3 regions of the Nostoc sp. UHCC 0870 genome follow, and region 1 is predicted to be linked to each of the others. Evidence: predicted binding sites of a transcription regulator. Region 1 holds the regulator's gene; each other region holds the start of a gene.
What was found. The regulator HrcA, encoded in region 1, represses chaperone genes, less so after heat shock. The targets are predictions, from matches to a motif close to TTAGCACTCNNGANTCNNGAGTGCTAA.

Region 1 (10,954 bases):
TTTGGCGTTCTGGTGTTGTCTTAAAAAAGAAGAGATTTTCGCCGCCAATACTGGTAGCTGGATTTTGATGAACAGGTAGCGGAAATACCCCAAAATCAATATCAGTTGTCTGCAATTGTCCTAAATTCCAAGGGCCGTTGATTTGCATTGCTACCTTTCCAGACAGTAGGGGGTCTGTCTCATAACCTCGTTCTGGACTAGATAGCATTGTCGAACCATCTTCGACTAGATTACGCCAAAATTGCAACGCTGCGATCGCACTTTGATTTTCTGGCAACATCACACCTGCTGCACTGTGTCCGTCCCCACTTACCAATTCGCCGCCACCACTCCACATAAATGGTAGCCAAGTAAACACCGTAAATTCTCCCTTCCCTAAAGGCAGAAACATTCCATACTGGTCTATTCGTCCATCACCATCAACATCACGAGTTAATTGCTTGGCAACTTGGCGAAACTCCTCCCAAGTGCGGGGTATGGCTTTGATACCTGCTGCTTGAAATAAACTTGGACGGTAAAAAATGCCCACATTATTCGTAGCGAAGGGAACTGACCAAAGTTTGCCTTGGTATTCCATCGATGAATATAGAGTGGGGTCAATTTCCTCCTTAATTGGAGATTTGGACAGCATCTCATCTACAGAAATCAACGCACCCAGTTCGACTAATTGACCTGTGATAGTGGGATTAAACCACAATAAATCAGGTGGTGCATTACCTACAACAGCCGCCAAAATTTTCGGCATTTGCTGATCTTGCTGACCCACATACAGCGACTCTACCTGAATATTGGGGTGAGTTTGGTTAAATTTATCAACCAGCCTTTGTAATACATCCCGGTTAGGCGGCGGATTTACCCCATGCCAAAAAGTGATATGTGTAACTCGATTCCCTTCCACTCCAGAGCGTATAGTCTGACATCCAGTGACAGATAGTATTCCTACCAGCAGTAACAGCAAGAAACGGCAAAGCTTATACTGCAAATTTCTTCTTACTTTGGATGTGAGAGGAGTGGAAAAAAAACCGCATAGCAGACTAATTCGTAATTCTCTAACAAAGAGTACGCCTATATGGGAACAAAGCCAAGACCCTTAAGGCTTATCTTTTACCCAATCCCCAGTCCCTAACCTTCCCTTTGCATCTGGGCAGAAGCTATGTATATCCTAGACTATTGGAGAGTGCAGAAATAATTTCAGCTTATGGCAGGTCATAGTAAATGGGCAAATATTAAACGCCAAAAGGCAGTAGTTGATGCCAAAAAAGGGAAAACTTTTACACAGTTATCCAGAGCGATTATTGTGGCTGCGAGAAACGGTGTCCCAGACCCAGCAGGTAATTTTCAACTACGTACAGCTATTGATAAAGCTAAGATTGCGGGTATTCCTAATGACAATATTGAAAGAGCGATCGCTAAAGGTGCAGGTACATTTAGCGGCGATAATCATACCTTAGAAGAGATTCGCTACGAAGGTTATGGACCTGGTGGTGTAGCAATTTTAATCGAAGCCCTAACCGATAACCGCAATCGCACGGCGGCTGATTTACGGGTAGCTTTTAGTAAAAACGGCGGGAACTTGGGTGAAACTGGCTGTGTTAGCTGGATGTTTGACCAAAAGGGTGTATGTATAGTCTCAGGTGTTGTGGATGAAGACCAGTTGTTAGAAGCATCTCTAGAAGGTGGTGCTGAATCTTACGAAATGACAGAAGAAGACACAGCCGAGGTATTTACCACCATAGCCAATTTAGAAATCCTTAACCAAAGCCTCAAAGACCAAGGCTTTACAGTTACTGAGGTAGAATTGCGTTGGATTCCCAGCAATAATATAGAAGTGACAGAACCAGAGCAAGCGCGATCGCTCCTCAAGTTAATTGATACTCTAGAAAGTCTTGATGATGTCCAAAATGTCACCTCTAACTTTGATATGTCAGAGCAATTATTAGCTGTCAGTATGGCTTAGAAATAGCTATTGCTGAAGCTTTTACCCTAGTGATACCTTAATATGGCATTGGTTGAGGTAAAAACCATGAAACGGGATGAAGTCCTGGTAATTCTAGCTGCACACCAAGAAAAGTTACAGGAATTAGGAGTAAAATCCCTTAATTTGTTCGGTTCAGTGGCACGGGATGAAGCTCGTCCAGATAGTGATGTAGACTTTTTAGTGGAGTTTCATCGACCGGGTGGATTGTTTCAACTTTTTCAAGTTCAGTATTATTTAGAAGATATTCTAGGGTGTTCTGTAGATTTGGGAACTCAGGATGCTTTGAGAGAACATTTACGTGAACCTGTACTCAAGGATGTTATTCGTGCCTTCTAGAGACTGGCGGCTTCGCATTCAAGATATTGTGGAATCTATTACTGAAATTGAACAATGTACAAGTAATGTCAGCTTTGAAGAATTTGAAAAAAATCAAACGCTTGTCAAAGCTGTTCTCTACGATTTCGTAGTGATTGGAGAAGCTATTAGGAGTGTACCTCATGAAATCCAGTTACGGTATCCTCTCATCCCTTGGCGTTTAATGGGAGGTATGCGAAATGTTGTCACGCACGAATATTTCCAAGTTAACTTGAGTAGGGTTTGGGCAACGATTCAAGAGGATCTACCTTCGTTAGTACCACACCTATTAGAAGTGCTGGAGAACGAAGGATTGGGAGAATAGGTGAAGTACTCCGGCTTGCTACGCTGAAGCCGGAGCTTCAAAAATAACAACCATCATCGTTTCGCGTCTCATTCGCCGTTGCTCTGTTGGGTGTACTTATCGCTAAGTACCCGGAACTAAATCCGGTCTGAGTCTTACACAGCGTTTCTGGTATTGCTACCTTTATCTCTTCATGGAGAGAACCCGCGCCGCCGTCCGCCCTCCGCAGACAGTTTTATTACTTTTTCGTACAGTAGGCTTGGTTTATTTTTTACAGCAGAACGTAATCATGCTAACCAGTGGTCTACTCTTTCCCCCTTTCTCTCGCTCTTAGTCTAGGCAAGCATATTACTGCTACTGTGGCCGTTTGTTATATGAGTCGAGTGGGTGGGTCAACAACCATTTATATAATCCCATAAATGTATCCATGCAAGTGATACATTATCAAAGAAAGATCCATAGCAAGTTAGGCTTTCCCAAAAGCGAAATGACAAACTAAAAGCTTATGCAAACAGTAAAGAAAAAACAGTTACACAGTTGGTTGAAGATTGGATCGACAGGTTGCCTAGCCCCAAGATTAACGACTCCTTATCCAACCCACTCCCTAATCAACCTGACGGTTGATATTGGTCGGAGTTGGAATCGTCGCCGTCCGCTCACAATCCCCACCCTACTAAGAGTTGTTCGCGTAGCGTCTCGCAGAGAGGGTGGGGACTTCCGCGACACGTTAAACAAGTCCCTAATCACCTATTTTTACTGCACTGTCAAAGTGAAATTATAAAGTCCACTTTTCTATGTAATAGGAGAAAGTCTGATGACTCATACACCATCAAAATTTCTCACTTTCGAGGATTTTCTGGCTCAATACCGCGACAATCCCCGCTACGAATTGTCTGACGGAGAACTAGTTGATATGGAACCCACAGGCCCCCACGAAACCGTTAGCGGCAAACTAGCGACCAAAATTGGTATTGCCATTACCAACGCACAACTCCCTTGGTTTATTCCTAGGACTTGCCTGATTCGCCCCTTTGCTGATGCTATGACTGCCCGTAGACCAGATATTATTGTCCTGGATGAAACTGTTATCCCCAGTGAACCCCTTTGGGAGCAAGAACCAGTAATTACCCTCGGTCGCTCGGTTAAACTAGTGGTCGAGGTTGTTAGCAGCAACTGGGAAACTGATTACGCCCGTAAAGTCGAAGAATATGCCCTCTTAGGCATCCCTGAATACTGGATTGCTGACTATCGAGGACTCGGTGGAGTTGCTTTTATTGGTAGACCCAAACAGCCCACTTTTACAGTTTGCCAGTTGAGTGGTGATGATTATAACCAGCAGCAGTACCGTCTGGGTGAAGCGATCGCTTCTAGTATCTTGCCAAGTATGCAACTGCGACTGGATGATATCCTACCTCTCTAAACACCTATTTTTCTTGCACTATCAGAGTGTAATCGTACTTAACTCCAGGTTTGAACGCACCCACCCAAATCTTATAAGACCCTCTTTTCCATTGCTCATCGTCGATACTAGCATCCTTACTCTTACCAGTATCATCACCACAACGAATAGTCTTATCGTCTGGCCCCTTAATTAATAAAGTAGTATCATTACCTCTACTGTTGACCAGCACTTTCAAACGGGAAAAATCTTTTTCTAGAACCATAATGTGATCTGGTTTAGGGTCAGCAAAACCAATACAGACATTTCTATCGCGATCGCGGTTACTGATTGCTGACAAAGAGAAAGAACCGCCCGTAAAGCCAGTAAATTTTGCCTTTGCTGTTTCAAACCCCGGTGATAGGTTGAATTTACCGAAATTTGGCGTTTCTGCAATGACAGGGGAAGCAATCATAGCAGCAGATAAAGCTACAAGCCACCCGCCACGAAAATTCAGCCAAGGGCGATAATTTTCCATATTAACCTGCTAAATATGCTTTTATAACAATAAAGATATATACATATTCTAGTTAAAAAATTTCGGTTAAATCACATAAAATTGTGACACATTTCTATGTGCCACAATTGTTATCTTTGAAAAAATTGTAAAGTTAAATGATGATGCAGAATTAATAGTTTCTGGACGGGAAGCTGGCAGTTATCTGCTTCATCTAAGATAGATTTACTAGGAACGAAGTTCCAGAAAAGCTGCACCTTTGAGTGTTCCTGTGTCAGTACCATAGCTACTGAAGGTGAGCGATCGCAGTTGGTCGAAAAATGCTTTATCAAGCACTTCTAAAAGCTTAAGAATAGGCAACTGCCGCTCTAACAAATCGTGACTTTTATTCCAGTCAAGATACACGTAACCTTGGTTTGGTTCAGGAATTACCGCAATACTGTTTTGGAAATTACGGTTTTTCATGAAAGAATTATCCTTATTAGTAAAAACTTCATTAATTGTTTCTAAGTCAGAAGTGAAGACTTCGTAATTACCCAAGGTTGTATGTATGCCTTTAACGTTCGCTTCCACGGTGAATGATGGACTGTCTTGAGCATCAGACTTTTTAGTATTAGCGATTAATTCTGTCCAAGCAACAACTTTTTGCTCATCCAAACTCAGAGAATTGGTGTTGAGTCCTTGAGAGGAGGCGATCGCATCTAACCGCACAATTCCTTCTGGAAGACTATCTTGTTTTTCCGCCACAAAAACCCAGCCAGGAGCAGTTTTTCCAGCACGCGGTATGAGTCCTAGCGCATATTCCCCTTGCACCCAGCTAAATACATCCTGTGTCAAGTTAATACCCCAAGCTTTTTGGATGGCTAGTAAAGGTTGCTCTAACCGGGAAATCACATCTGTTCCTGAACCAGAGATGGCTGTTTTAGCTTGCGTCCAGAGTTTGGCTAAATTGCTGTCATTCAAATTATCTAAATGAGAGCCAGAAATTACCAAGCCTGCCGATGAGGGAATATATTGCAACGCTCCCACAGGCTGAGACAATGGCGCAGATGGAGGCGTAACTTCCGACATAGTGAGAAAACTAGTCTCTGCTAACAGTCCTTTGGGGTTTAATGTCAGAGATGTAATTTGACTATCGTAAATTGGTTCTGGTAGTTCTAACCCTTGCCATTGCGCCAAGGTGGGAAGATTAAAGAAAGTCACCGCCACAGCACCTTTTGGTAGTTCTTCGATAGCTTTTTGGTATTGGGGAGAACTAGTCAAATTCAAATCAGGTGCTTGGACATTATTAATTGCATCCCGCAGCACTCTAGCATCGTTGGCAAACAAAACAAAGTTATCCACCACCGCACCAGCTAAGGGTTCTAGCTTTGGTTGTGCATCGTCATAAATGAGCTTTGCACCGTTATATTCCTCCGTTGTGAGGTTTGCTCCCGCTAACACCCGCTTGGAGAATAACAACTGTACAAAATCGCTACTTTTTGCTGGCTTCTCCGTAGCTAGAGCCATCAGATACCCTGGTTGCTTGCCATTTTCAAGATCGCGGTCAATATCTAGGGTGGTGACAGCCAGAGTAATTTCGTTTCCTAGCCAGGGTTGAATATCTTGGCGATAATCTAGACCACTCTCGGCCAATAAACTGGTTTTGAGTTTAGATATTTCTCCCGCACTTTCCAAAGACTGCAATCGGTCGGGATTTACCAGTAATGACACCGTAACAGGTGCAAGTTTAGACACGAATATAGCAGCACCAGATTGAGAAGTAGAAGCAATCAGGCTCACCGGACTTTTAGTAAAAAACCAGTAACCAGCTGCGATCGCCATAATCACCAGTGCGATCGCACCAGCTACGATAAAACTAGAGAATGAACGTTGTGTATTTACAGTAGACATATCTAGCACAAAGGTTTACATAATTGGGCAATTCAATCTCAAATCCCCAGTCCCCAATCCCCAATCCCCAGTCAGCACATTTTCTGTCAACATGAATAATATAGGATTGTTTACAAAAACGACATGACAGGGAATATTTCGGGTCAACCCATAACTCAAGTTAGTGTAGAAGAACTCGCACAACGTCTGGCTACTAATGATGCAAGTATTCAGTTGGTAGATGTACGTGAGCCACAAGAATTAGCACTTGCAAAAATTGACGGTTTTGTTAACTTACCACTGAGTGAATTTACTCAGTGGTCAGAACAAATTCACACAATATTGAATCCTGATGCTGAAACATTAGTGCTATGTCATCATGGCATCCGTTCAGCCCAAATGTGCCAGTGGTTAGTTGTTCAGGGTTTTACAAATGTGAAAAATATTTCAGGTGGGATTGATGCTTATTCGATCCTAGTTGACCGTTCTATTCCCCAGTATTGAGCAGGGTGGGGTGTAGGGGTGTACTTCGACTTCGCTCAGTAACCGGGGTGTAGGGGTATAGGGGTGTAGGGGTGTAGGGGTGTAGGGGTGTAGGGGTGTAGGGGTGTAGGGGTGTAGGGGTGTAGGGGTGTAGGGGTGTAGGGGTGTAGGGGTGTAGGGGTGTAGGGGTGTAGGGGTGTAGGGGTGTAGGGGTGTAGGGGTGTAGGGGTGTAGGGGTGTAGGGGTGTAGGGGTGTAGGGGTGTAGGGGTGTAGGGGTGTAGGGGTGTAGGGGTGTAGGGGAGACAAGGAAGCCGTCGATAATGACTAATGCCCAATACCCAATCCCCGAAAAAATACGTATCTAAGAATACAATTTACTTGATGAATCTATATAATAATACCGAAAAAGATAAATAATAGTTGTAATTCAAAGTTTTCGACATAAAAATGTGCTAGACCAATAGCAACTGAATACTTTCACGTTATCTACTAAAATAGAATTAAATATTTATTTCGCTAATTTCATTAGTCAATTTTAAATTTTTGGTATTCATATTCAAAAACTTTTTTAAAGCTTGAATAAAATTTGCTCTCCGTCAAACATACTCTTATGCAAGTCCAGTTGACAAATCGACAACAGCATATACTTTGGGCAACGGTGCGTCATTACATAGCTACAGCAGAACCTGTGGGTTCAAAAGCTTTGGTCGATGAGTATGACCTGGGGGTTAGTTCAGCCACCATTCGGAATGTGATGGGTGTCCTAGAAAAATCTGGGTTACTTTACCAACCACATACCTCGGCTGGGAGAGTACCTTCTGACTCAGGTTATCGCATCTATGTTGACCAACTAATTACACCCTCTCTGCGAGACACTACGCGAACGGATACTTTAGCCAAAGATGTAGAACAGGCTTTACAGCAGCGTCTCCAGTGGGAAGACTGGAGTATGGAAATACTCTTACAAGGAGCAGCGCAGATTTTAGCTAGCTTGAGTGGGTGTATTAGCTTGATTACCATGCCTCAAACCCACACAGTAGTTGTGCGACATCTGCAATTAATGCAGATAGAAGCAGGACGAATCATGCTGATTTTGGTAACTGATGGCTATGAAACCCATTCCAAGCTGATGGATTTACCCCCAACCAGAACAGAAACAAAACCCGACTCAGACGTAATTGATCGGGAGTTGCAGATTGTTTCTAACTTCTTAAATAGTCACCTGCGGGGGCAAAGTCTGCTAGAAATCAGCAACCTAGACTGGAGTAAGTTGGATCGGGAATTTCAACTTTATGGAGAGTTCTTAAAAGATTCCGTTGCTGAATTAGCGCGGCGGACTCTTGCACCAACTGCTACTCAAATTATGGTGCGGGGTGTAGCGGAAGTTTTGCGTCAGCCGGAATTTTCCGAACTCCAGCAAGTGCAAACAATTCTCCACCTGCTGGAAGAAGAACAAGAACAACTGTGGCGATTAATCTTTGAAGAAACAGAGGGAGAAGAAACCACCAAATCAAAGGTAACGGTGCGGATTGGCGCAGAAAACCCTCTAGAACCAATTCGGACTTGTACCTTAATTTCTTCCACTTATCGCCGGGGTGCAGTCCCGTTAGGGAGTGTAGGAGTTTTAGGCCCAACACGCCTAGATTACGAAAGTGCGATCGCAGTTGTCACGGCTGCTGCTGATTATCTCTCAGAAGCCTTCAGTTAATTACAACAAATCATGGTCAGAAAAATTGCTTTTGGGGTGCTGTGGCTAGGATTCATCGTCTATTTCGTATCTAAAAGGAAACCTAGAGCGATCGCATTTATGTGAGAGCCTAATATATGTATGCGATCGCTAAGTTTTACTTAATCAACATTTCTTGTCTTTGCTAAGAGGGTGTTTGAAAAGTCCCCTTTTATGTCATGCTGACGAAGGAAGCATCCCAGTATAACGGTGAAAACGCGGATTCTTTCCTTCGGAACGCTTCGCGTTAAGCGCAGCTATGCCGCAGGCTTTACCTTCCGCAAAGCTCCACTCAGAATGACAAAGGATACCTGACAAAACTTTTCAAACAGCCTCTAACCCCCATCTGCCAATCTAGCAGACAATTCATCTTCAATACCTTGATTCTCTTCAGCATGAAAAGACATCAAATAAGATAAAAGCTGATCATGCTGAGAAAGTTGTTGATATATTGCAATAGATAAACGTGTAAAATCTTCCTCATCTACACAGTGAATGATCTCCTCAACAATTTCTGGATTAAGATGATGGGAAAAATCATCAATAATTTGTTCCGCACAATCAATTATGTTAGAGATTTCACTGGGAATCCGATGGGAGTAAAAAACGGGTACATATTCATTTTCCCCTTGTTTGAGAACATCCCTAACCATTGGCTGATTGATGTAATTCAAAGTTTCTAGGGTATCAATATTGAGATTCAGCCTTCCAGGAGAAATAAGAGAAAATATGGCTGAATGTAGCTCATTATCTAGATAGATTTTTTTCACCCTATTGAGATATGTATGATGAAAAAAGACAATGGACAGAGACAAATCTTGGTCTATTTTTTTTAACATATGAGATAGGGACAAACCTGTACCTACCAAATCCACAATGGCGGAATTTTTCTTGTTTTTTACAAGATGTAGTAAATAATTTACATAATCTTCACTGCATTTGACACGGGCTAAACGACTGGTAAAGAAATATTCGCCATCAACAGCAAATTCGCTGTTTTTAGCAATCTGACAAAATATCTTATGTAAATGATAACAATCTCGACTGGAAAACAAATATTTTTCGATCTGATTTCGTTCAGCCATTCGTAACAAAAAGACTGAGAAGATAACTAAAATAACCAAGTTACCTTGAACGAAACAATGATAAAAATCCTGTTTTAAAGGCTCTTTAAAGTGATTTCCTAAACGAATTTTCCTGATAACTCTTGCTAGATTCTGCGCGCCAATTTCATGGAGCGCACTTTCTACAGGCGAGAGTTGAGACCCTTGGTACAAATTGGCTCTGATGCCGTATCTTTGGGCCATCTGTACATCTGAGTGGGGATTATCTCCCAGATGTTGGGCAATCCTCATCCCATTAGTAATTTCACGCCATGCTGTACCGTTATGTTTGCCTTTAGCTGTTACGTAAAGGTTTACTGGCTTTTCTAACCCAGCCTTTTGCAGCATTTTCCGCAGCACATCTTCGGGAAGATACATATCAGATACAAGCAGATCGCCATCTCTAACTTTATCCAAGTTTTCTTTAATCCCAATGACGTTTTGAAGTTCTGCGGCAATTTCTGCATCTTTTAAATATTCGATATCTTGCCTATTGAGATTTAGCTCTTGAGCCAATCTCAGATAGATATCATCCAAGTCATAATTTTCGACGTTTCTCAGAAAATAATGCTCTGCTTGCTTGCGGTAATGGGTAAAGTTCTCGAAGTTAGTTAAGCACTCAACTTGCAAGAATATTTCATCAGGATCGACACAAAAACGGGTGATTAGTGTATCAAAAATATCAAAAGACAAAAGACTTGTCTGTGCAGTTAGAGGGTTTTCTAGCCGTTCATGGGCGATCGCCAAGTCTGGTTGCAAAGCGATCGCCTGTTGATAGTAAACTTGAGCAGTCTGCCAATCCCCTGCCTGCTCATGAGCCACACCCAACTGACAATTTAATTGGGCATAGTGGAGTTGTTGGTTTTGTGAAAGTTTTCCTTGGGCGTGGAGTGCATTACCCCAGTTGACATCAGCTTCGGTGCAATCAGGGGCAATTTCCAATGCTGTTTGATAGCAAGCAACTGCTTCATCCAACTTGTTTTGTTGTTGCAGAGCATAGCCGAGGTTGTTGTAAATAGCTGCTTCCTGGGGACGAATCTCCACAGCCCTTTGGTAAGCTGACACTGCTGCTGCCCACTGACCTTGACCTTGATATAAATTGCCTAAACTAAACCAAGCTTTAAAGGATTCTGGCTCCACTTGCAGGACAGCTTGAAACAGCTTCTCGGCTTCAGTGTCGTTGCTTTTTTGTCGTGCTAGCACCCCCAAACTATACAATACTTCTACCTGGTCTGGCT
Region 2 (10,954 bases), 400 kb from region 1:
AAATGCTAAACAAGAGCCTGTAATAATTGCGGATATTGGTTGTGGTTCTGGTATCCTTTCCGTTGGGGCAGTGCTATTAGGAGCAGAGAAAGCCTATGCGGTGGATACAGACCCCTTAGCAGTGCAATCTACCTTCAGTAATCGCGCACTCAATGACGTTAGCCCAGAACGCATAATACCAGCAGAGGGTAGCGTAGACATTTTGAAAAAACTAATTGAACGGCCGGTAGACGGAATAGTCTGCAATATTTTGGCTGATGTAATTATTCAGTTAGTACCAGAAATCACTGAAATATCTAAACCTAGCACTTGGGCTATTTTCAGTGGAATTTTAATAGAACAATCAAACTCTGTTGCTGAAGCCTTAGAAAAACATGGTTGGGTCGTCGCTACCATGTGGAAACGCAAAGAGTGGTGTTGTTTAAATGTGCGACGTTCTTGAATTTAAATGAAGCGTGGAAAATTGTCATAGCTGATGAATTTAGCTGAAGAACCCAATAATGTTTAGAGACGTAAAAATTAACGCCTCTAAACTTAACATTAGTTAAAGTAAACCTTGCAGACGTTGAACTAACTGCGGGGTTTGCAATACACCCTCAATGCGATCAACTGGTTGACCTTGCTTAAACAACACTAGTGTTGGTAGAGCATAAATTTCATATTGGCTGGCTAATTCTGTGTATCTTTCAGTGTCAATTTTCACAATACGCAAACGGTCTTTTAGTTGATTATTTACTTGCTCTAAAATCGGCCCCATCATTTGACAAGGGCCACACCATTCAGCGTAAAAATCTACTAAAACAGGTACATCAGAACTAGACAGCATCTCTTCAAAGCTGTCGAATTGTTTTTTAGTAGCCATGCGACACACACCAATTTTTTATTGATTGAATTCAATCTTAATGTCTGCTTTCCAGAAACGGTGTAACATTATTTTGTTTTTATTGTTGCCAAATAAATTGGGGACTGGTGATTGGGGACTGGGTAAAGAGATTTGGGCTATCAGATGCTTTTTTGAATTTTGAATTACTGATCAGTTGTAGGTACAAATCACCATAAGATCATTAGCGCGGTAATTGAAAATTTTGAGGAATAGTTAATGGCTGTCTTAAGTGAAAATTTAAAAGGGCAAGTAGCAGTTATTACGGGTGCTTCAAGAGGAATTGGCCGGGCGATCGCAATAGAGTTAGCCACCTATGGAGCAACTGTAGTAGTTAACTATGCTAGTTCTAGTGATGCTGCCGACAAGGTAGTAGCAGAAATTACATCTGCTGGGGGTGAAGCGATCGCTCTGCAAGCTGATGTTTCCCAAGCAGATCAAGTAGATGCCCTCATCAATGCTGTCATGGACAAGTTTAAGCGCATTGATATTTTAGTCAATAATGCCGGTATTACCCGCGATACCCTACTTTTGCGGATGAAGCCAGAAGATTGGCAAGCTGTAATTGACCTAAATTTAACTGGTGTATTTTTATGTACCCGTGCCGTTAGTAAAATCATGCTCAAGCAGCGTTCTGGGAGAATTATTAGTATTACCTCCGTAGCTGGACAAATGGGTAATCCAGGACAGGCTAACTACAGTGCGGCTAAAGCAGGTGTGATTGGCTTTACTAAAAGCGTTGCGAAAGAACTCTCTTCTCGTGGGATTACCGTTAACGCCGTTGCTCCCGGTTTTATTACTACCGACATGACAAGCGACCTCAAATCTGATGAAATTCTCAAATACATCCCCCTAGGTCGCTACGGTCAACCAGAAGAAATTGCCGGAATGGTGCGCTTCCTTGCAGCCGACCCCGCAGCTGCCTACATTACAGGACAGGTGTTTAACGTTGATGGTGGGATGGTGATGTAATTCGTAATTCGTAATTCGTAATTCGTAATTCGTAATTACAAATTTAATTACGAATTACTCAGTTAGTACGGATTCTTTGCCAGACGGTAAAAGCAAGCAGGAGGACGATGCTGCTGCTAGTGGTAATCATTACAGCCAAGCTCATACCTTGGATTCTCATTGCTAGCAAGTTGCACAATAAGGTGATTAACCACAGAGTAAATGCAGCTCGACGTTGGGAGAATCCCCAAGCGAGTAATCTGTGATGTAGGTGGTCTTTACCGGGGGTACTGAGGGGATTTTTGCCTGCTAATAACCGACGGATAAATACTTGCGTTGTGTCTAACACTGGCAACAACAGGAATAAAATTGAGGGGCCAAGGGCATATATTGTATTACGCTGTAAGTTACCTAAAATACTGGTTGCTGCCAATACATAACCAAAAAAGTATGCCCCAGCATCGCCCATAATGATCCTTGACGGGTGGAAGTTATGGCGCAAAAAGCCTAAAGCTGCACCACCCAAAGCCGCTAAAACTAAGGTGGATGCTGCACGATTGGGAAATTGGGCGCAAACCCCTAGTAAGCTCATGGCAGTGATAAAACTGATTCCTCCTGCCAAACCATCCATACCATCCATCAAGTTGACAGCGTTGGTAATACCGACAATCCACAGCACTGTCAACAACATTGAAAAAATAGAGTCAATTGGCGTACCTAGAGGAACATCAACGCTAATACCATTGGCAAAAAGTAATAATGCCGTGATAATTTGCGCCCACAAGCGCACAGAGGGGGGTAATCCGAACTGATCGTCAATAAAGCCGACCAAGACTAGAATTGAACCTCCCAGTAAAATAGTCAATACCTGAGCTAATACATTTTGTAGTTCAATGGGTCGTAAAAGGATAGCTAATACCAATGCGGCAATTACTCCCGCATAAATAGCTAAACCTCCTGCATTTGGCAATGGTTCTCGGTTGAGTCTTCGCGCATTTGGTTGGTCAGCCCAACCCACCCGCAAAGCAAATTTACGTACTGTGGGAATTAAACGCCAAGTTACCAACCAGGCCAATATAAACGTAAACACTACTGCCAACCAGCCGGTGCCGCTAGGGTTAGCAATGCCAATAGACCTAAGGGAGTTATCGAAGTTCAGATTCATCTCCCGATTTAACCATCACTGCCAGTATCCTACATGAGCATCAAGTGTATATTAATCAATTTTTTTGATTTTCAGATGTGATCTCAAAGGGTTGGGTACTTAGCACTCTGAACCAGTGAGTGCTAAATTGTCTAATGGAAACGCTAGAGAAAGGGAACATGGCAAAAATTATTTCATTTAATGAAGAATCACGTCGGGCTTTGGAACGGGGTGTTAATGCCCTGGCTGATGCTGTAAAAATCACTTTGGGGCCAAAAGGTCGCAACGTGCTTTTAGAAAAAAAATTTGGTATACCCCAAATTGTTAATGATGGTATCACTGTTGCGAAAGAAATTGAATTAGAAGATCCTTTAGAAAATACTGGAGCTAGGCTAATTCAAGAGGTAGCGGCTAAAACTAAAGATGTAGCTGGAGATGGTACAACCACCGCTACAGTTTTGGTACAAGCCTTGATTAAAGAAGGTTTGAAGAACGTCGCCGCCGGTAGCAACCCAGTTAGCTTGAAGCGGGGGTTAGACAAAACTACTGAAGCCCTGGTAGCAGAAATTGCCAGAGTAGCCAAGCCAGTAGAAGGTAGTGCGATCGCTCAAGTGGCAACTGTCTCGTCTGGTAACGACGAAGAAGTCGGCAAAATGATCGCCGAAGCAATGGCAATAGTCACCAAAGATGGTGTAATCACCGTTGAAGAATCTAAATCTCTCATCACTGAACTAGAAGTAGTGGAAGGGATGCAGATTGATAGAGGTTACATTTCCCCCTACTTCGTCACCAATAACGAACGGATGATAGTAGAGTACGAAAATGTGCGTATTCTCATCACCGATAAGAAAATCAGCAGCATCCAAGAATTAGTCCCAGTGTTGGAAAAAGTTGCCCGCTTGGGTCAACCCTTGCTGATCATTGCTGAAGATATAGAGGGAGATGCTTTAGCAACTTTGGTAGTTAACAAAGCGCGGGGTGTATTGGCTGTAGCTGCAATTAAAGCACCTGGATTTGGTGAACGCCGCAAAGCCATGTTGCAAGACATTGCTATCCTCACCGATGGACAGATGATTTCTGAAGAAATCGGTCTCAACTTAGATACCGCTACTTTGGAAATGCTGGGAACTGCCCGCAAAATCACCATCGATAAAGAAAACACCACCATTGTTGCTGGTAGTTCTGCCAAACCAGAAATACAAACGCGGATTGCTCAAATTCGCAAGCAGTTAGAAGAAACTGATTCCGAATACGATCAAGAAAAGCTCCAAGAACGCATCGCCAAGCTAGCTGGCGGCGTGGCAGTGATTAAAGTGGGTGCAGCTACAGAAACCGAACTCAAAGACCGCAAGCTGCGTATTGAGGACGCACTCAACGCTACTAAAGCGGCTGTAGAAGAAGGTATCGTTCCCGGTGGTGGTACAACCTTGATTCACTTGTCTACCAAGGTTGACGAAATCAAGAACAGCCTTGTAGGAGAAGAAAAAATTGGGGCTGATATTATCAAACGCGCCTTAGAAGCACCCTTATGTCAAATTGCTGACAATGCTGGTGCAGAAGGTGCGGTGATTGTCTCCAAAGTCAGAGACAGCGCATTTAACATGGGTTATAACGCTGCAACTGGGGAATTTGAAGACTTAATTGCAGCTGGTATTATTGACCCTGCGAAAGTAGTACGTTCAGCTTTACAAAACGCCGCTTCTATTGCTGGGATGGTTTTAACCACCGAAGCAATCATTGCGGAAAAACCAGAGAAGAAAGCTGCTATGCCTCCTGATGCCGGCATGGGCGGCATGGGCGGTATGGGCGGCATGGGCGGCATGGGTGGCATGGGCGGCATGGGTATGTTCTAGGGAACAGGGAACAGGTGACAGGGAACAGGGTGTTTATAAGGTGTAGGTTGAAAACCCCGGAGAGAGAGCAACGTAGTTGCAATTTTCGTGCTTTAGACCGGGGATGAAAACCACTCTGGCAGGGTTTACCCTGGCGTGATGCAATATGGTAAAATTGAGAACGTGGAGGGGTAATCAACCACATTAAAAACCCTACACTGCTTAACAGCAATCTGTACCTCGACAATTGAAGATATGGGTTCTATTCCATAGTTCTAGTTTCTTGCCCAGGAATAGGTAAAATCTTCATGGGAACTAGACGATACAGAATTAAAGCCTCGACTACGCTCGGCTTTAACCCTGAGCGCAGCCGAAGGGTTCAACTCAAAACAAATTCTTGGAGCAATCCAACTACGGTAGGGCATACCGAAAGTTAACGCTTGGGGAGAGAACCACCTCTGGGTTAGATACCGCAAGGGGTCTAATCTAAGTGGACTCGTAGAACCAAGAATCTCCGTGTCTTTAGACCGGAGAGTGTCAATACTCTGTCACCTGTCACCTATCACCTGTCACCTATCCCAAAACTTTAGACATCTCCGAAAACAGTCAAAGCCTTTGTTTGGCTAGGCTGTAGCCACTAAATGCAATCATCTTAAATTAGCTATTCTGTACGATGAAATAAGACTTTGAGATATTTGCTGTTGATAATTAGGCAAAAATATCTAGTTATATGCGATAATTTTAACCTGATGATATAGCTGATATTTCTAATGGTAATATTAGCCCTCGAATCCGTAACCTTACTAGCCCACAAATCGTCAAAATTACTTGCTTATATTTGCGGGTATTTAACCTAAATCTCTCTTGGACAACTCGAAAGATTTTGACTGACCGTATTCGATGTTCAACAAAGATTCGTTTAGATGAAAATATTTTGTTCTGTTCTTTCTGTTCAGTTGTTAGTTCTTGATTTCTTGGTTTCTTAATTGGAGTTGTAATTAAATCTTCTCCAAGATATGCCTTATCTCCTTTAAATCTTTGTTTGGCATCAAACTCTGAACGATATTCTCGGAACAAAGTTATATCGCTTTTTGGACCAGGTTCACCTGCCACAACATCAACGATATCACTAGCATCAGGTAAAATAATCATTTGAGTTTTAAATGTATGATTACTCTTCTTACCTGAAAAATATTTCTTTTGTTCATCATTGTCTCTAGGTCTTTCTCTGACTTGTTCATAGCTATCTACTATTAATTCATATTCTGTGAGCATTTCTTTTACTACTTCATAGTCAGAAGCGTTTTTTTTTACTTGTTCAAGCAAACTTGATGGCAGTAATTCTCGCAAGTTAGGCAACCAATAGTTAAACGTATCGTTGGCTGTAGACTCACTTACTTCAAACTGAATACCTAGAAGTTGAAAGGTTGTCAGATGTCGGAGATACACTAAAGTTAAAATGATTTGTTCAGAAATAGATAATTTTGGTTTCCGACCTCCTCCACCAGCAATAATTCTCACTTTCTTAGATTCCAGTAAAGCTTTTTTTTCATGATATAATCTTTCCCCATTTATGATTAATTGTTGTAACTGTTCATATTCCAGACCTATTAACCTTTGGGTTTGTTTAGGATTCTCTTCAATGTAATTCAGTATATTGCTCATGCTTCTGTGTCAAAATAACGCTTTAATGTTCTTTTATCACAGAATAATACTATTTTGGAGATGTCTATTAGGGGCAACTTCCCCACGATCGCCTGCTGAAAGCAGATGAACCTAGGGAAGCTGCCCCTAAATTTTACTTAAACTTACTTTACAAAAATTTACCTTTACCAACTCTCCAAAATTCAGCTGTGCTTAATTTTGAACTTTGAATTGGTTTTACTCAGCAGTCGCCAGTTCAGTGTTGCCGCGTGTGCGTTTGCGAGTCAAGGTGTTGAACAACATCACGCCAATTGCTTTGATTAAGTTACCCTCTAATTCTTGGAACATCTTCATGTTCATACCGAAAGCGGCGTTCGCTTCATCGACAATGCGATCGCCTGCGGCATCATCTAGAGGTAGTTCATCCAAAGTTTGACGATATTGAGTTTTAAATGCCTTCTCGTCGCTAATTTCTGCAAACTCATAGAAGGCTGTGCCTTCGCCATCACCAAGGTTCATCGCTGTCACAGCAATGTTTTTCAGAATTTGCCCCCCAGACAAGTCACCCAAGTAACGGGTGTAAGAATGGGCAATTAATAATTCTGGTTCAGTGGCGGAGATTTCCCGAATGCGTTTTACATAAGCTTCCCCGGCTGGAGATAACTGGATTTGTTCGCGCCAGTTACTACCATAGTAATAATTCAGGTCTTGCTCTAAAGTATGCTTACGGTTCAGTTGGGGAAAGTTAATTTTAGAAATTATCGGATGCTGGCGGTGCTTTTCCATCTCCTCTTCCATCGCCGAGTAGATGTAATAAAAGTTAGCCACTAACTTCCGGTAAGAGCTTTTTTCTACCACTCCTTTTAAAAAGCACTTGACAAAACCCACATTTTCTGCCATTGTGTGAGCTTTTTTTGTACCAACACGCAGTTTGTTTGCTAAATTGCTGCTCATATTTATTAAATTTCTCAACTTTAAAGGGACAACTGCCGGAGTTGCGAATTACAAACGGCTAAAAAATGCCATTAAAAAGTTAGATTAGAACTATTTGATGAGAATTTATATTAAAATTTTTTAAGCAATAAAAATATTGTAGTGAGTGCTGTTAGCGGTAGTGCGGCATTTAGCCGTTGCTAAGTTGCACCAAATAAATGATGTAGAGACGTTGTATGCAACGTCTCTAAAGTCCAGAATAAAGCGTATCTTTAGTCCTCATAGCAAGAAATTAGCTCAAAATCAAAAACCCAGGCTTCATGAGACTGGGTTTCTAAAATCATATATTTTAAAATTTATAGCTGATGTTAGACATCACCGCAATAATTTGTACCAATCAATCGATTATTTTTGTAGACTAAAACTTTGCCATAACCTTGATCTTGAACAGCAGCATAAAGAAAATTGGCATTTCTAAATCTGTAAACTACCTCGCCATTTTGATTACGTCTAACTGTTCCACCATTGAGCAAAAGATTGGGACGGTTGAGGGTAGTGGGAATATTGTATGCTGCATAACGTAATCCGCCATTATTGAGGCGAGAAACTTCAACATATACATTTTTAGCACTACAGCTAAATACTCTTGTATTAGCTAGTGCAGAGGTAGAAAATCCGAGGGTAGCAGTTAATATTGAAATTGTTCCTGTAGCTGTAGCTAAGATAGCTGAAATAGTTTTTGTGTTCATATGAGTAATTCCTAAAAGCTTGTATGCTTTAGATACAAAATCAGATTTTCACTTTTCGGATTTTCAGAAAAAAAACTAAAGCCATCTGATTTGACTCAGAACCCCGCCTTCTTCATAAAGAAGCGGTTTTATTGACTTTCATTCAATAATTGAGGATGGCTATTTAGTTTTTACTCGCTGTTCCGTAACTAAAGTTAAGCTTACCCATTCACCCTTATCGTTATAGCAGCGAACCATGCGCTGACGTAAATTGGACTGAATTAACCAACCCACTTCCAAAATTAACCCTTGGTGTACCTGCATTTTGAGGGGAGAAGTTGCAGAAGCACCATTAGGTAATAGTAAAACTTGTACCTGTTTTTGTGGATCTTGGTCAAAGAGGATGATAGAACCTTTAATAGTCCCTGTTGAGGTAATTGTATAATTACCAAAACTCAGGCTTTGAATTAATCGCCCATAATCGTCAAGTTGCAACTTGAGATTTGTAGAGACAGTATTAGGGGAACTCCCATCAGGATATATTGTGGTAGCCTCACCTTGCCACTCCCCCAATAAGTCATCTATTTGCAAGGGTGGATTTTCTACTGGTTCACTACCAGCTAAATGTTCACGAATGAGAACAAGTTTATCTAGTTGACTATCTTTATCGAATAACTGAACTAGACGTAAGCGACGATTTTCATAGATTAATCCTAATTCTGCGCCAAACTCACCGAATGGTGCAAGCTGAAGTGTACCTTGGGAAAATGCTCCATTAGGGAAAAATAGTGTACTTTGGGACAAGGAACTGTATTCTAAAACTAAATCTGCTTGTCCTTGACGACGAACAACCTGATTAATAGTTTGGTTATTGTTCACACCTTCTAAGGAAACTACACTTTTGATATCTTCTAAAAGTTCCCCTTGGGGTGAGACGCGAGTAAATGAACCTTGCCATTCACCGAGATTTTTTAATAAATATTCCCATTGAGAGTTCATATAGGACTCATACCCAAACTATGTTAAGTCATGTAAAAATGTATGATTCAGTTCGTAGTAAGGACTTTAGTCCTGCTTTGTTCGCGGAGCGAACACTACAAACCTTTAATAACGAATTCGTGGGTCAACATAAGCGTTGAGAATATCAATCAAAATACTTGCCCCTACAACGATCGCACCAAAAAATACTAATACACCCTGCACTGTGGGATAATCGCGATCGGAAATGGCTTGATATAGCCTATTTGCCAACCCCGGCCAAGAAAATGTCACCTCAGTTAAAATTGCTCCCCCCAGTAACGAAGCAAAGGTTAAACCCAAAACAGTAATCACTGGAATCAAAGCATTTTTCAAAGCATGGGACACTAAAATTTTGTTTTCAGAAATACCTCTAGCCCTAGCAGCTTCTACATAATCAGCGCGGAGAGTTTGTTTTAAGTTTACGCGGACAATTCTTTCAAAAATACCACTCAGCAAAATTCCTAACGTGAGACTAGGAAGAGCTAAATGGTGTAAAGCCGCGAAAAACTGGCTAAAGTTACCCGCTAATAAGCTATCAATGGTATATAACCCAGTAATTGGCGATGGCGCAGGAAGATTAGGCGGAAAACGATTGGAATTGGGAAACCAACCCAATTGAACAGAAAAAATCAACTGTAACAGCATACCTGCCCAAAACATCGGTAGAGCATAGGTGATAATGCCAAATAACCGTCCCCCAATATCAAAACCTGTTCCAGGACGAGAGGCTGACAGTGTACCAACTAGAATACCGACAATGAGAGCCACCGTCATACTAGATATTGCTAACTCTACAGTTGCAGGAAAATGTTGTCCGATAATATTCCAAACCTGCTGTCCCCTGCTTGTCAAAGATGTACCTAAATCAAACTGGAGCAAATGACCTAAGTAATTAAGATACTGTAGCCACAAAGGTAAATCTAAACCTAATTGTCGTCTTAATTCTTCCTTAGCAGCTTCCGGCGCACGTCCACCCAGAATCGCATCTGCTGGATCTCCTGGTGTAGCTCGTAGTAATAAAAATACAATGGTAATGATAGTTAATAGCTGCAATGGTGCTAACAGCAACCGAGAAACAATGTAATATTGTAGAGCTTTTGATCGAGACATATTATCAATTCAAAATTCAAAATGACGCTCGTGGACTCGCTAACGCTGCGCTAACAAAATTCAAAATGAAAGAAATCAATTATGGAAAATAGGTAATTCATAATTACGAATTACGTTAGCGTAGCGGGGCGTAGCCCATTACGAATTACGAATTACCTAATAACTATTTTTTGATGGTTCTATAAATCAAATTCTGAGTAGGATCTAGATTGACATTAGTTACACCTTTTTGAGCAAATACATAATCTTTGTTTTGCCATAAAGGAATGTAAGGTACATCATTAACTACTTGGTCTTGGATTTGGGCAAAAATTTTCTGCCGTGCTTCTGGATTTTGTTCTTTACGTTGCTCATCAATCAATGTATTCAGAGTTTCGCTATAGTAAAACGAACCCTGAGTTTGACTACCACCATCTTCACAGCCTTTAGCCTCTGAACCTTTTTGACAAGCTAAAAATGGCTGTACGTAGTTATCTGGATCTAGAAAGTCTGGATACCAATCAAGCAAAGCGGCGGGATATAAACCTTTAGAAATGTCTTTAAAAAAAGTTGCCCCTTCTACTGTGTTGACTTCTAGTTGTACTATGCCATCCATTTTGGTATCAGCCAGAGATTTTAGTGTTTGTGCAGCCAAACTGCGAGTTGGGGAACTAGAAGGATACCAAACTGGAATTTTGACAGGATTTTCTTTTGAGTAGCCAGCAGCCGTTAA
Region 3 (10,954 bases), 2.5 Mb from region 1:
GCCTGCGGCTAGTGCTACTAGTTCGGGGCTAACTTTAGGGGAGATGATTAAAGAAGCTTTTGATAATGGGTATTCTGATATTCACTTGGGTGTAGGTGAAGTACCTCGCTTCCGCAGCCGAGGAGAAATTAGCCCAACGGATTATCCCGAAACAGACAAACCGACTTTTATGAGTTGGTTACGGGAGATTATGAGTGAGCCAGAAATTCAAAGATTTCAAGAACACTTGGAATTTGATGGTGCTACTCAATATGAATTTGCCCGTGTACGGATTAACGTCTTTGACTCTCTCAAAGGCTATGCAATGGTACTGCGGTTGATTCCTTTAAAAATCTTATCTATTGATCAGTTGAGATTACCTCCCATATTTCGGGATATTTGCCACTATCACAAAGGCTTAATTTTGGTGACTGGCCCAACTGGTTCTGGTAAATCGACAACAATGGCAGCGATGATTGATTACATTAATCGGGAAATGCCCAAACACATTATCACCATTGAAGACCCTGTGGAATTTGTCCATCAAAGCCGTAAGTCTTTAATTAAGCAACGGGAAGTAGGAATGCACACCCGGAAATTCGACAATGCTTTAAAAGCAGCCTTGCGGGAAGATCCAGATTTGATTCTGGTGGGTGAAATGCGGGACAAAGAAACAGTCAATACAGCCTTAAAAGCGGCTCAGACTGGTCACTTGGTAATGGGAACACTACACACCAATAGTGCAGTAAAAACTATTGAACGGATTTTGAACCTCTATTCTGGTGAAGAGCAAGATGCCATGCGAGTAGCACTGGCGGAATCTTTAGTGGCAGTTATTGCCCAAGGCTTGTGTCGGACAACCGACGGTAAGCGGGCAGCTTTCCACGATGTCCTGATTAACACAGAAGCAGTCAAAGAATGGGTCAAAGATGGTAAGTATGATGAGATTAGCGAATTGATGAAGCAAGCTGGTTTTGACGGTATGATTACTATGAATCAGTCATTGCTCAACCTCTATCAAGACGGTCGCATCACTGAAGAAACAGCCTTAGAAATGTCACCAACACCTAACGAAATGGCTCAATTCCTTCGAGGAAGAGTCTAAGAGAGTAGGGGTGTAGGGGTGTAAGGGTATAAGGGTGTAGGGGTTTATAAGAAGGAAATTTTACCCCAATGCCCCAATCCCCAATCCCCAATCCCCAGTCCCCAGTCCCCAGAACTAACGACATTGACTACAGATACACTATTTCAACCTCAGTTATTTAAGGGAATTGCCCTATTTACACCGGGAGGAGATTTAATTTACTGCATCGACTCGAACAAGCAAGGTCGATGGCATTCGCATTTGTGTACTGCTTTACAGGAAATTCTCGACTTACCAGAACCGCCCCACTTTCTAGTTCCTTGTTATACAGCCACAATAGACCACTGGTTAGATCCGCAAACGCAGCAGGTGAAAACTTTTGCGGAAGCTTACCCCGTCGTAATGAAACATCAGGCTGTACTAAATGCGATTTTTGATACAGGTGACTTAGTTTGGCAGCCTGCACCTTGGCAAGATGGGTTGTGCGATCGCATGGTATTGTCCACTTATCGCGCTGCATTTCCCCAACTCTGGGAAGACCACGACTTAATTATCAATTTAGACCTTTCAGAACCAGTCCCAAGATATTATCCGCCAGCTAGGGCAGTACAAAAAGCCGCAATTAAAACCTATGTTCTGCGTTTGTTCGTCGCCGGACACAGTGCCAACACAGAACGTATTCTCAAGAATTTACATGAACAATTAGAGCGATCGCTCGGATATCCTTACACAATGAAAGTGATTGATGTCTTAACTAATCCAGAACAAGCAGAAATCGATCAAGTATCCGCCACCCCAACCCTAGTCAAAGTTTGGCCTCACCCAATTCGCCGTCTAGTTGGTGACCTAGATAACGCAGAAAAAATACTACAAATGCTAGGAGCAAAAGATAAACTCTAATTGACCAATTATTCCTTGATGGTACAAGCCCCTAAATTTATTTATGGATAGAAACATTTTAAACTTTGCTTGGTTCAATCCCCCGGATTTATCCGTGGGCATTAATTGCGAATTGCGAATTGCGAATTGCGAATTGTACTGACTCTCCCCGCGTACCTCCGCGCCCCTCCGCGTTTAAATTACTACCCTCAATAAGTCAAGAAATCTTGAACATCCGTCAGCTAAATCCCCTTTTCCGGTAAATATGAGCGTCTATCATTCAAACACTCGCTTGTCAATGAGTACATCTTGCATATACTGAGATGTATAGTAAGATAAATTTTTGTAAAGCGAGGACTACGGATGTACATCGTACAGATTGCCTCGGAATGCGCTCCTGTAATTAAAGCAGGAGGCTTAGGGGATGTCGTTTACGGTTTGAGTCGGGAATTAGACATTCGGGGCAATTGCGTCGAACTGATTTTACCCAAGTATGATTGTATGCGCTACGACCATATTTGGGGGCTACATGAGGCTTACTTAAACTTGTCTGTGCCTTGGTATGGTGGGGCTATTCACTGCACCGTGTATTGTGGTTGGGTACATGGGCGAGTCTGTTTCTTCATTGAACCCCACTCTGAAGATAACTTCTTCAATCGCGGTTGCTATTACGGTTGTGATGATGACGATATGCGCTTTGCCTTCTTCAGCAAAGCAGCGTTAGAATTTCTCCATCAAAGCAATAAGCGTCCTGACATCATCCATTGCCATGATTGGCAAACAGGCTTAGTTCCCGTCATGCTCTATGAGATTTACAAATATCATGGCATGGATCATCAACGGGTTTGCTACACCATCCACAATTTTAAGCATCAAGGAATTGGTGGTGTCAAAACTCTCTGGGCTACAGGTTTAAATCGAGAGTCTTATTACTTCCAATCCGACAAGTTGCAAGACGACTTTAACCCCTTTGCTTTGAACTATATGAAAGGGGGAATTGTTTACTCAAATGCAGTCACCACAGTTTCGCCTAACCACGCCTTAGAAGCTCAACATACAGAAGTTGGCTGTGGTTTAGGTCATACTTTGCATTTGCACCGAGAGAAATTTAAAGGGCTGCTGAACGGTATTGATTACGATTTTTGGAATCCAGAAATTGACCGTTACATACCCCACAACTATAACGAAGACGATTTTGAACAAAAACTATATAACAAAAAAGCTTTGCGTGAGCAACTATTGCTCCGCCCTTCTGATAAACCAATCATCGCTTACATTGGGAGATTAGATCATCAAAAAGGTGTCCATCTTGTCCACCATGCAATTTATCATGCTTTGAATAAAGAAGCACAATTTGTATTACTAGGTTCTGCAACAGAAGCAGGAATCAACGCTCATTTCCGCCATGAAAAAGAATTTTTGAATAATAACCCAGATGTACATTTAGAACTGGGCTTTAATGAAGAACTATCTCACCTCATTTATGCAGGGGCAGATATGATTGTTGTCCCCAGCAATTATGAACCCTGTGGTTTAACCCAGATGATTGGTTTGAAGTATGGTACTGTCCCCATCGTGCGCGGTGTCGGCGGACTGGTAAATACAGTATTTGACCGAGACTACGACCAAAATCTCCCACCAGAAAAACGCAATGGTTATGTGTTTTATCAGACAGATAACCAGGCTTTAGAATCAGCCATGAATCGGGCAATTGATTTGTGGTATCAGTCCCCTGAAGAGTTTCAAAAACTAGCGATTCAGGGTATGAAGTATGACTACTCATGGAATCAGCCAGGAGAAGAATACTTAGAGATTTACGACTGGATTAAATACAGGTGGTAGTTTAATACTTGTCATAAAGTAGCTGTATAAAAACAGCTACTTTTGTTATTTTCAACAGTGCGATAAATTTGTTGAAAACAGCGATATAATGTTAATTGATTTCCTGATAAGTTATACTTACACACACCAACATAAAGAGTAATTAATATTCACATATAAAGACTAACAGAAGGTATTTAACAACATCTGATCAGCTTTAAGGTTTATTGACTCAAGGACAAACATTAGGTGAAACTTTATAAATTGCTCGTGATGCGACATATCACTTAATGGAAGCACAGTCTTTGCATACTGGTTCAATTCATTGAGTAATATATTGTGATAATATATTATTTACTTTATACCAATAACAATTAATTGCTAATGTCTACTACTATTAAGTTTATTGATTTATTTGCAGGTATTGGAGGTATGCGATTGGGCTTAGAACAAGCCTGTAAAACCTTGGGGATTCAAAGTGAGTGTGTTTTCACTTCAGAAATTAAGCCTACAGCAGTTAGAGTATACCATGAAAACTTTTCTGGAAATAACCTCTGGGGTGATATTACTGAGATATATAGCCATCAAATTCCTGACTTTGATATTCTATTAGCTGGGTTTCCTTGTCAACCTTTTAGTAGTGCTGGAACAAAACAAGGGTTTTTAGATACTAGAGGAACTTTATTTTTTGAAATCGAACGCATTTTAAAAGATAAATCACCTTTTGGTTTTTTATTAGAAAATGTTGAAGGTTTAGTCAAGCATGATCATGGTAGAACTTTAGCAACTATTTTAAAAAAATTAGAGAATTTAGGTTATACATTAACCTGGAAAGTTTTAAATGCTAAAAATTTTGGAATTCCTCAAGATAGAAAAAGAATTTATATAGTTGGCTCAAAAAATATTCCAATTTCTTTAGATTTTGTTAATAATGAACAGTCTATTTTATTGGATATTTTAGAAACAGGATATCCCACCTTACAAACAGATTTTGTTAAAAAGTTATTAATGCAATATTCTCTTGATTCACTTTATGGTAAATCAATTAAAGATAAAAGAGGAGGAGAAGATAATATTCATAGTTGGGATTTAGAATTAAAAGGAAAAGTTACTTCCCAACAAAAAGAATTATTAAATTTATTGCTTAAACAAAGAAGAAGAAAAAAATGGTCTGCTGAAAAAGGCATTCATTGGATGGATGGCATACCATTAAGCTTCGATGAAATTGCAACTTTTTATAATAATAAAAATTTAAAAGCGATGTTAGATGATTTAGTTACTAAAGGTTATTTAAAGTATGAACATCCTAAAGATATTCAGGAAGTGCTAAATAAAGATGGTAAACAAGTTAAAAAAAGAAAATATAGAATTGATTTACAAAAAGGATATAATATTGTTGTTGGTAAACTTAGTTTTCCTCTTAACGAAATTCTTAATCCTTATGATATTGCCCCAACTTTAGTGGCTACTGATATGCAGAAATTGGCAGTAGTTGATGGTCAAGGATTAAGATGTTTAACTATTAGAGAAGGATTAAGATTATTTGGATTTCCTGAAGATTATCAGATAAATTTGCCTATTAATAAATCGTTTGATTTATTGGGAAATACAATAGTAGTTCCCGTTGTTAAAGCAATTAGTGAAAGAATAGTTATACAAAAGCTAAATTCATTACCTAATCAAGTGTATGAATTAACAACGGCAAGCTAGTAAAATCGCAGGTTAGTTTTGAGCATATACTATATCTTAAGCAATAAACAATTGAATAGTTTGTCTAGCTTATATTTGCGCTCCTGTATGAAATAAATAGTTATTTTTAACTTCTTTTAACCAATCAACGCTATCATCTTTAGTATTTTTATATTGCATAAGATTTTGATACAATGCTTCTACAAAAAGCAATCTAGAATTAAAAGGCTTGTATTTAGCTCTCAAAGAATACCACAATACAGGTCTAATGTTGACTATTTCATTTTGTTTTACTTGGCACTTAACTGGATAATAATCTGATTTGCCTGTAATTTCCCAAATCTTTTTTAACCAAATATTTTGAATCTTGAATCTGTAATTTTTAAATTCATAAGCAAATATTAAATAATCAGCGTCTAAGCGATAAGCTTGTTTTTTTAAGGAACGACAATACGCTCTAAAATTCGCTACGTCAAAATTAGCTGACGCGTGGTAATCAAATGTTTTTATTTCTAATAAACCAATATTATTATCATCTTGCTCAAGCAGAAAATCAGGAAATTCTTGCGTATTTAATGTTGTTCTAAATTTAATTTCTTTTTGTCTCATCCACTCAGCTAACCATTCTTGAAATAAATAACCAAAAGCACTTTTATCATTAATCTCTATAGATGTGTTAAGGAAATTAAAAATTATTTTTCCTTCGCTATGAATAACTTGCTCCTGAATTAATAATTTGTAAATGTGATTAGCTATAGGATGATATGTCATAAGGCCTTGTAGTTGACTTATTTTGCGCGAGTTTAGCATTTGTATAAAAATGAACTTAAATAATTAAGATTATTTTTATACTTGCGCGAAACTTTAACCATTAAAAGATTCATCAACATTACTTTTAAAGGTTGGATCGCGCTCTATCTAAAATAGTGATATAGGAATCCGGGTTTATTCTTGTTCAGTATACTTAGGCTCAATTGTTGAGTAGACAAAATACTTAGGGTTTAAAGCTAGTTCAAAACAAAAAAACAGCCGCCTCCACAAAGGAAGCAGCTATTTTTTAAACTTATGTGACTACAGAATATTAGTAATCGAAGTCACCGCCGCCAGCACCAGCAGCAGCAGGTGCGCCGTCTTTAGGTTCTGGCTTGTCAACAACGATGCACTCGGTTGTCAACACCATTCCAGCGATAGAAGCAGCGTTTTGCAGAGCAGAACGAGTTACTTTCGCGGGGTCAACAATACCAGCATCGAACATATCTACGAATTCGTTGGTTGCAGCATTGAAACCAACATTGAATGCTTTTTCTTTGACACGTTCAGCAATTACAGCACCGTTTTGACCTGCGTTTTCAGCAATTCTCTTCAGAGGTGCGGGTAATGCACGAGCGACAATCAAAGCACCAGTCAACTCTTCATCTTTGAGGTTGCTGTTAGCCCAAGCTTCTAAGTCGGGGGTGAGGTGAGCATAGGTTGTACCACCACCAGGAACGATACCTTCCTCAACAGCAGCCTTGGTTGCGTTGATAGCATCTTCTAGGCGGAGCTTTTTGTCTTTCATTTCGGTTTCGGTAGCTGCGCCCACTTTCACCACAGCTACACCACCAGAGAGTTTAGCCAAACGCTCTTGGAGTTTTTCTTTGTCGTAGGAAGATTCGGTTTCTTCCAGTTGACGACGAATTTGTTCAACACGAGCCTTAACAGCAACGTCGTTACCTTCAGCAACAATTGTGGTGCTGTCTTTGGTAATGGTGACGCGGCGAGCTTTACCCAGGCTTTCTAGCTTGGTGTTGTCCAGCTTCAGACCAGCATCTTCGGTGATTAATTGACCGCCGGTGAGGATAGCGATATCTTCTAGCATAGCCTTGCGGCGATCGCCAAAACCAGGAGCTTTTACAGCCGCAACGTTGAGTACACCGCGTAGACGGTTAACTACTAGGGTTGCTAAAGCTTCTTTTTCGATATCTTCAGCGATAATCACCAGAGGACGACCAGCGCGAGCTACTTGCTCTAGAACGGGTACTAAATCTTGTACCAGAGCAATTTTCTTATCTGTCAACAACAGGTAAGGCTCATCGAAAATCGCTTCCATCCGTTCTGGGTCGGTAGCGAAGTAGGGAGAGATATAGCCTTTATCGAAGCGCATACCTTCGGTAATTTCCAGTTCGGTAGTTACAGACTTACCTTCTTCTAGAGAGATAACGCCTTCTTTACCTACTTTGTCCATTGCTTGGGCAATCATCTGACCGACTTCATCGTCGTTACCAGCAGAGATTGACCCAACTTGAGCGATCGCCTTAGAATCTTCTACAGGGCGAGCGTGTTCTTTAATTTTTTCTACCAAAAAGTTGGTAGCTTTATCAATACCGCGCTTCAATAGGATTGCGTTAGCACCTGCGGCTACGTTCCGCAAACCTTCTTTAACAATGGCATGAGCCAATACAGTTGCGGTGGTTGTACCATCGCCTGCTGCGTCGTTAGTTTTAGATGCAGCTTGACGAATCAAAGCAACACCAGTGTTTTCAATATGATCTTCTAATTCGATTTCTTTAGCGATGGTGACACCATCGTTAACGATTTGGGGCGCGCCAAATTTCTTTTCTAGAACTACGTTACGACCTTTAGGGCCAAGGGTAACAGCTACAGCCTCAGCCAGAATGTCAATACCACGCTCTAGAGCGCGACGGGCGTTTTCGTTGTAAATAATGCGCTTTGCCATAGGTGTCTCAATCTCAGGAAGTTATGTCAAATTGGTCTGGAATAATTGATTGGAGGTTGGGCATTGGACATTGGTTTTGATTCTTATGACCTATGCGCCATTCCCAATTAGTTCACGACTGCTAAAATGTCTTTTTCGGAAAGCAGTACGTATTCTTCAGTTCCGAGCTTGACATCTGTGCCAGCGTACTTGGAGTACAGCACTTTATCGCCAACTGTTACTTCCAATTCTTGACGGCTACCGTCGTCATTACGCTTGCCAGGTCCAAGGGCGACTACTTCACCTACTTGGGGCTTTTCTTTCGCGGTGTCGGGTAAATAAAGACCACCTGCGGTTTTTTCTTCAGACGCGCTCACTTTTACGAAAACGCGATCGCCTAAAGGTTTTACTGTGGATACACTTAGAGATACAGCTGCCATATTTTTTATTTCTCCAGAGTTAGCACTCTCAACTCCTGAGTGCTAATCTATCGAAAAATACCCCCCAATGGCAATGTTTTCAGGTGTACGGGTTTCCGAACTAGGTAGGGGAGGAGGTGACAGGTGATAGGTGACAGGTGACAGGTGACAGGTGATAGGTGATAGGTGATAGGTGATAGGTGATAGGTGATAGGTGATAGGTGATAGGTGATAGGGTAGATTATATTTCCTATCCCTAAATGCCCAATTACGTTAGCGGAGCGGGACGTTAGTCCATTACGTAAAGCCTGCGGCATAGCTGCGCTTAGAGCGTAGCGGGACGTTAGTCCATTACGAATTACGAATTACGAATTACGAATTACAAATTACAAATTATCAGTCCTCGTATATACACTTCGGGTTCATTGCGTAAGTATAAATCCTTAATTATTAGTATTTTTCAGGTTCTTTTCCATAAGTTACGAATATTTTTATATGGTCAACTTTATTTGCAAAGTGGGGAAATTAGTATAGAACAGTAATCAGAGAGACACTCGATGAGTAACAATACAGTGACCTGGTGCAACAAAATACAAGTTTTTACTTGCGAGTTTGTTGTTCTAGATAGATAATAGTTGTCTACCCGGATAGTGTCTGGTATCGCCAAGCAAACCCGGAGGTTATTGAGCGGATCGTCCAAGAACACTTGATAGGCATAATGGTGGTGAAAGAATATGCGTTTTTAACCCATCCTTTGCCAACAACTCCCCTACTTACTTGTAAACATCTTAAGATTAAGGCTGAACATCGGCAGGGTATTGTAGAGTAGTAAGCCAATGGAAGTGCGGGTTGTTTGACAGCTAGGATCATCATAAGCCAACACTTACTGAGTGAACTAGTGTGAACTAGAAAGATTATTATTTAATCAGTGTTTTTTCACCCGCCACTTTCAAAGGGATATATAATAGCGCATTATAAATACTACTGCTCTACGTATCCTTACTGGAATATTGCCAATGAGCTAGCAGTCTTACAGAAAGTGGAAACTAATTGTGAGACTTCAAGTTAAGCAAGGGTAAGTTAAGTGGGAAAAATGACAACATCTCAACAATCCACCATATAAGGATAACCATTCAAGACCTTGATGGATCGAAGCGCGACAAGTGCCACTGCTATGAAAGAGCCCAGCATGAAAGATCACAAACGACTTCTACTTATTGATGACGACCCTAACCTCATCTTGCTGGTGAAGGACTATCTGGAATTCAGAGGATATGAAGTCATCACCGCAGAAAATGGCCGAGAAGCTTTAGAGATTCTCGAACATGATGTTCCAGACATGATTATCTGTGACGTGATGATGCCGGAAATGGATGGATATACCTTTGTAGAACAAGTCCGGCAAAACGAACGCACCAGTTGGATTCCTGTCCTTTTCCTGTCGGCCAAAGGACAAAGTGCAGACCGAGTTAAAGGTCTCAACAAAGGCGCAGATGTCTATATGGTCAAGCCTTTTGAACCAGAAGAACTCGTAGCGCAGGTAGAATCTTCCCTGAAGCAAACTATCCGTTGGAAGGAACACCAAACTAAAGGAGGAGAAAACGGTTCTCGTATCCAAGTTCCTTTTGATGTGCAATTAACTCCAACTGAACTGAAGGTAGTGCAGTTTGTAGCTAGGGGTCTAGCTAACCGAGAAATCGCTGAAGAATTAAATGTTAGTCAGCGTACCGTTGAAAGCCACGTTTCTAATATGTTGGGCAAAACCAATCTCCACAACCGCACTGAATTAGCGCGGTGGGCGATTGAAAATCAAATGGCGTAAATAGCTATCAGCCTTCAGCCGTCAGCTTTACAATTAACTGACTGCTGACAGCTGATAGCTTAAATTATTAAGTCCTATAGTTTAGGGGAAGATTGGTGAAAACTTGTGGTCGCCAATCTTCACTTATTTTGTGCTTATCCACGTCGGAATTAGGGTACTATCAAGGGGTGCGGAGGGTTCATTAGAGTTATCTGTGTTGTATTTTAAAAATTGGAATCTTCCCCAATAAATGATTCTAGTTAGATAACTTTCTTATGTATGACAACATTTGTAAATTTATTGCTGAAAACTTTAAAGACGACTTAGCAACATGGTTACTAGGTTCACCCATTAGATTAACAGAACTTAGCCCTACAGAATTATCAAACGAACCTATTCGCGCTGACTCGTTAATATTATTACAATCAAATGACTTAGTTCTACATACCGAATTTCAAACCGACACAGACGAAGATATGCCTTTTCGGATGTTAGATTATCGGGTGAGGGTGTATCGACGCTTTCCTAAAAAACAAATGCGTCAAGTCGTCATCTATTTGAGAAAAACAGCTTCACCATTAATTAAT

Region 2: groL (chaperonin GroEL) is a predicted target of HrcA. The motif match lies at 3,096-3,122, and genes of this name have one in related genera.
Region 3: groES (co-chaperone GroES) is a predicted target of HrcA. The motif match lies at 8,607-8,633, and genes of this name have one in related genera.

What each region holds. Positions count from the first base shown of each region.
Region 1 is NZ_CP091913.1:5,442,089-5,453,042, forward strand. Features, by position in the region: gene L6494_RS23125 (ABC transporter substrate-binding protein) at 1-982, opposite strand, end outside; gene L6494_RS23130 (YebC/PmpR family DNA-binding transcriptional regulator) at 1,199-1,957, shown strand; gene L6494_RS23135 (nucleotidyltransferase family protein) at 2,000-2,314, shown strand; gene L6494_RS23140 (HepT-like ribonuclease domain-containing protein) at 2,304-2,657, shown strand; gene L6494_RS23145 (Uma2 family endonuclease) at 3,451-4,056, shown strand; gene L6494_RS23150 (hypothetical protein) at 4,061-4,552, opposite strand; gene L6494_RS23155 (DUF3352 domain-containing protein) at 4,760-6,424, opposite strand; gene L6494_RS23160 (rhodanese-like domain-containing protein) at 6,548-6,907, shown strand; gene L6494_RS23165 (hypothetical protein) at 6,878-7,222, opposite strand; gene hrcA (heat-inducible transcriptional repressor HrcA) at 7,498-8,595, shown strand; gene L6494_RS23175 (tetratricopeptide repeat protein) at 8,949-10,954, opposite strand, start outside.
Region 2 is NZ_CP091913.1:5,042,724-5,053,677, forward strand. Features, by position in the region: gene prmA (50S ribosomal protein L11 methyltransferase) at 1-442, shown strand, start outside; gene trxA (thioredoxin) at 545-862, opposite strand; gene fabG (3-oxoacyl-[acyl-carrier-protein] reductase) at 1,100-1,852, shown strand; gene L6494_RS21315 (MraY family glycosyltransferase) at 1,911-2,990, opposite strand; gene groL (chaperonin GroEL) at 3,155-4,828, shown strand; gene L6494_RS21325 (transposase) at 5,549-6,472, opposite strand; gene L6494_RS21330 (biliverdin-producing heme oxygenase) at 6,689-7,405, opposite strand; gene L6494_RS21335 (hypothetical protein) at 7,753-8,133, opposite strand; gene L6494_RS21340 (DUF3598 family protein) at 8,293-9,111, opposite strand; gene L6494_RS21345 (ABC transporter permease) at 9,217-10,242, opposite strand; gene L6494_RS21350 (ABC transporter substrate-binding protein) at 10,406-10,954, opposite strand, start outside.
Region 3 is NZ_CP091913.1:1,544,699-1,555,652, reverse strand. Features, by position in the region: gene L6494_RS06950 (type IV pilus twitching motility protein PilT) at 1-1,084, shown strand, start outside; gene L6494_RS06945 (circadian clock KaiB family protein) at 1,208-1,963, shown strand; gene glgA (glycogen synthase GlgA) at 2,306-3,784, shown strand; gene dcm (DNA (cytosine-5-)-methyltransferase) at 4,148-5,473, shown strand; gene L6494_RS06930 (NgoBV family restriction endonuclease) at 5,543-6,223, opposite strand; gene groL (chaperonin GroEL) at 6,534-8,168, opposite strand; gene groES (co-chaperone GroES) at 8,276-8,587, opposite strand; gene L6494_RS06915 (response regulator transcription factor) at 9,711-10,388, shown strand; gene L6494_RS06910 (Rpn family recombination-promoting nuclease/putative transposase) at 10,643-10,954, shown strand, end outside.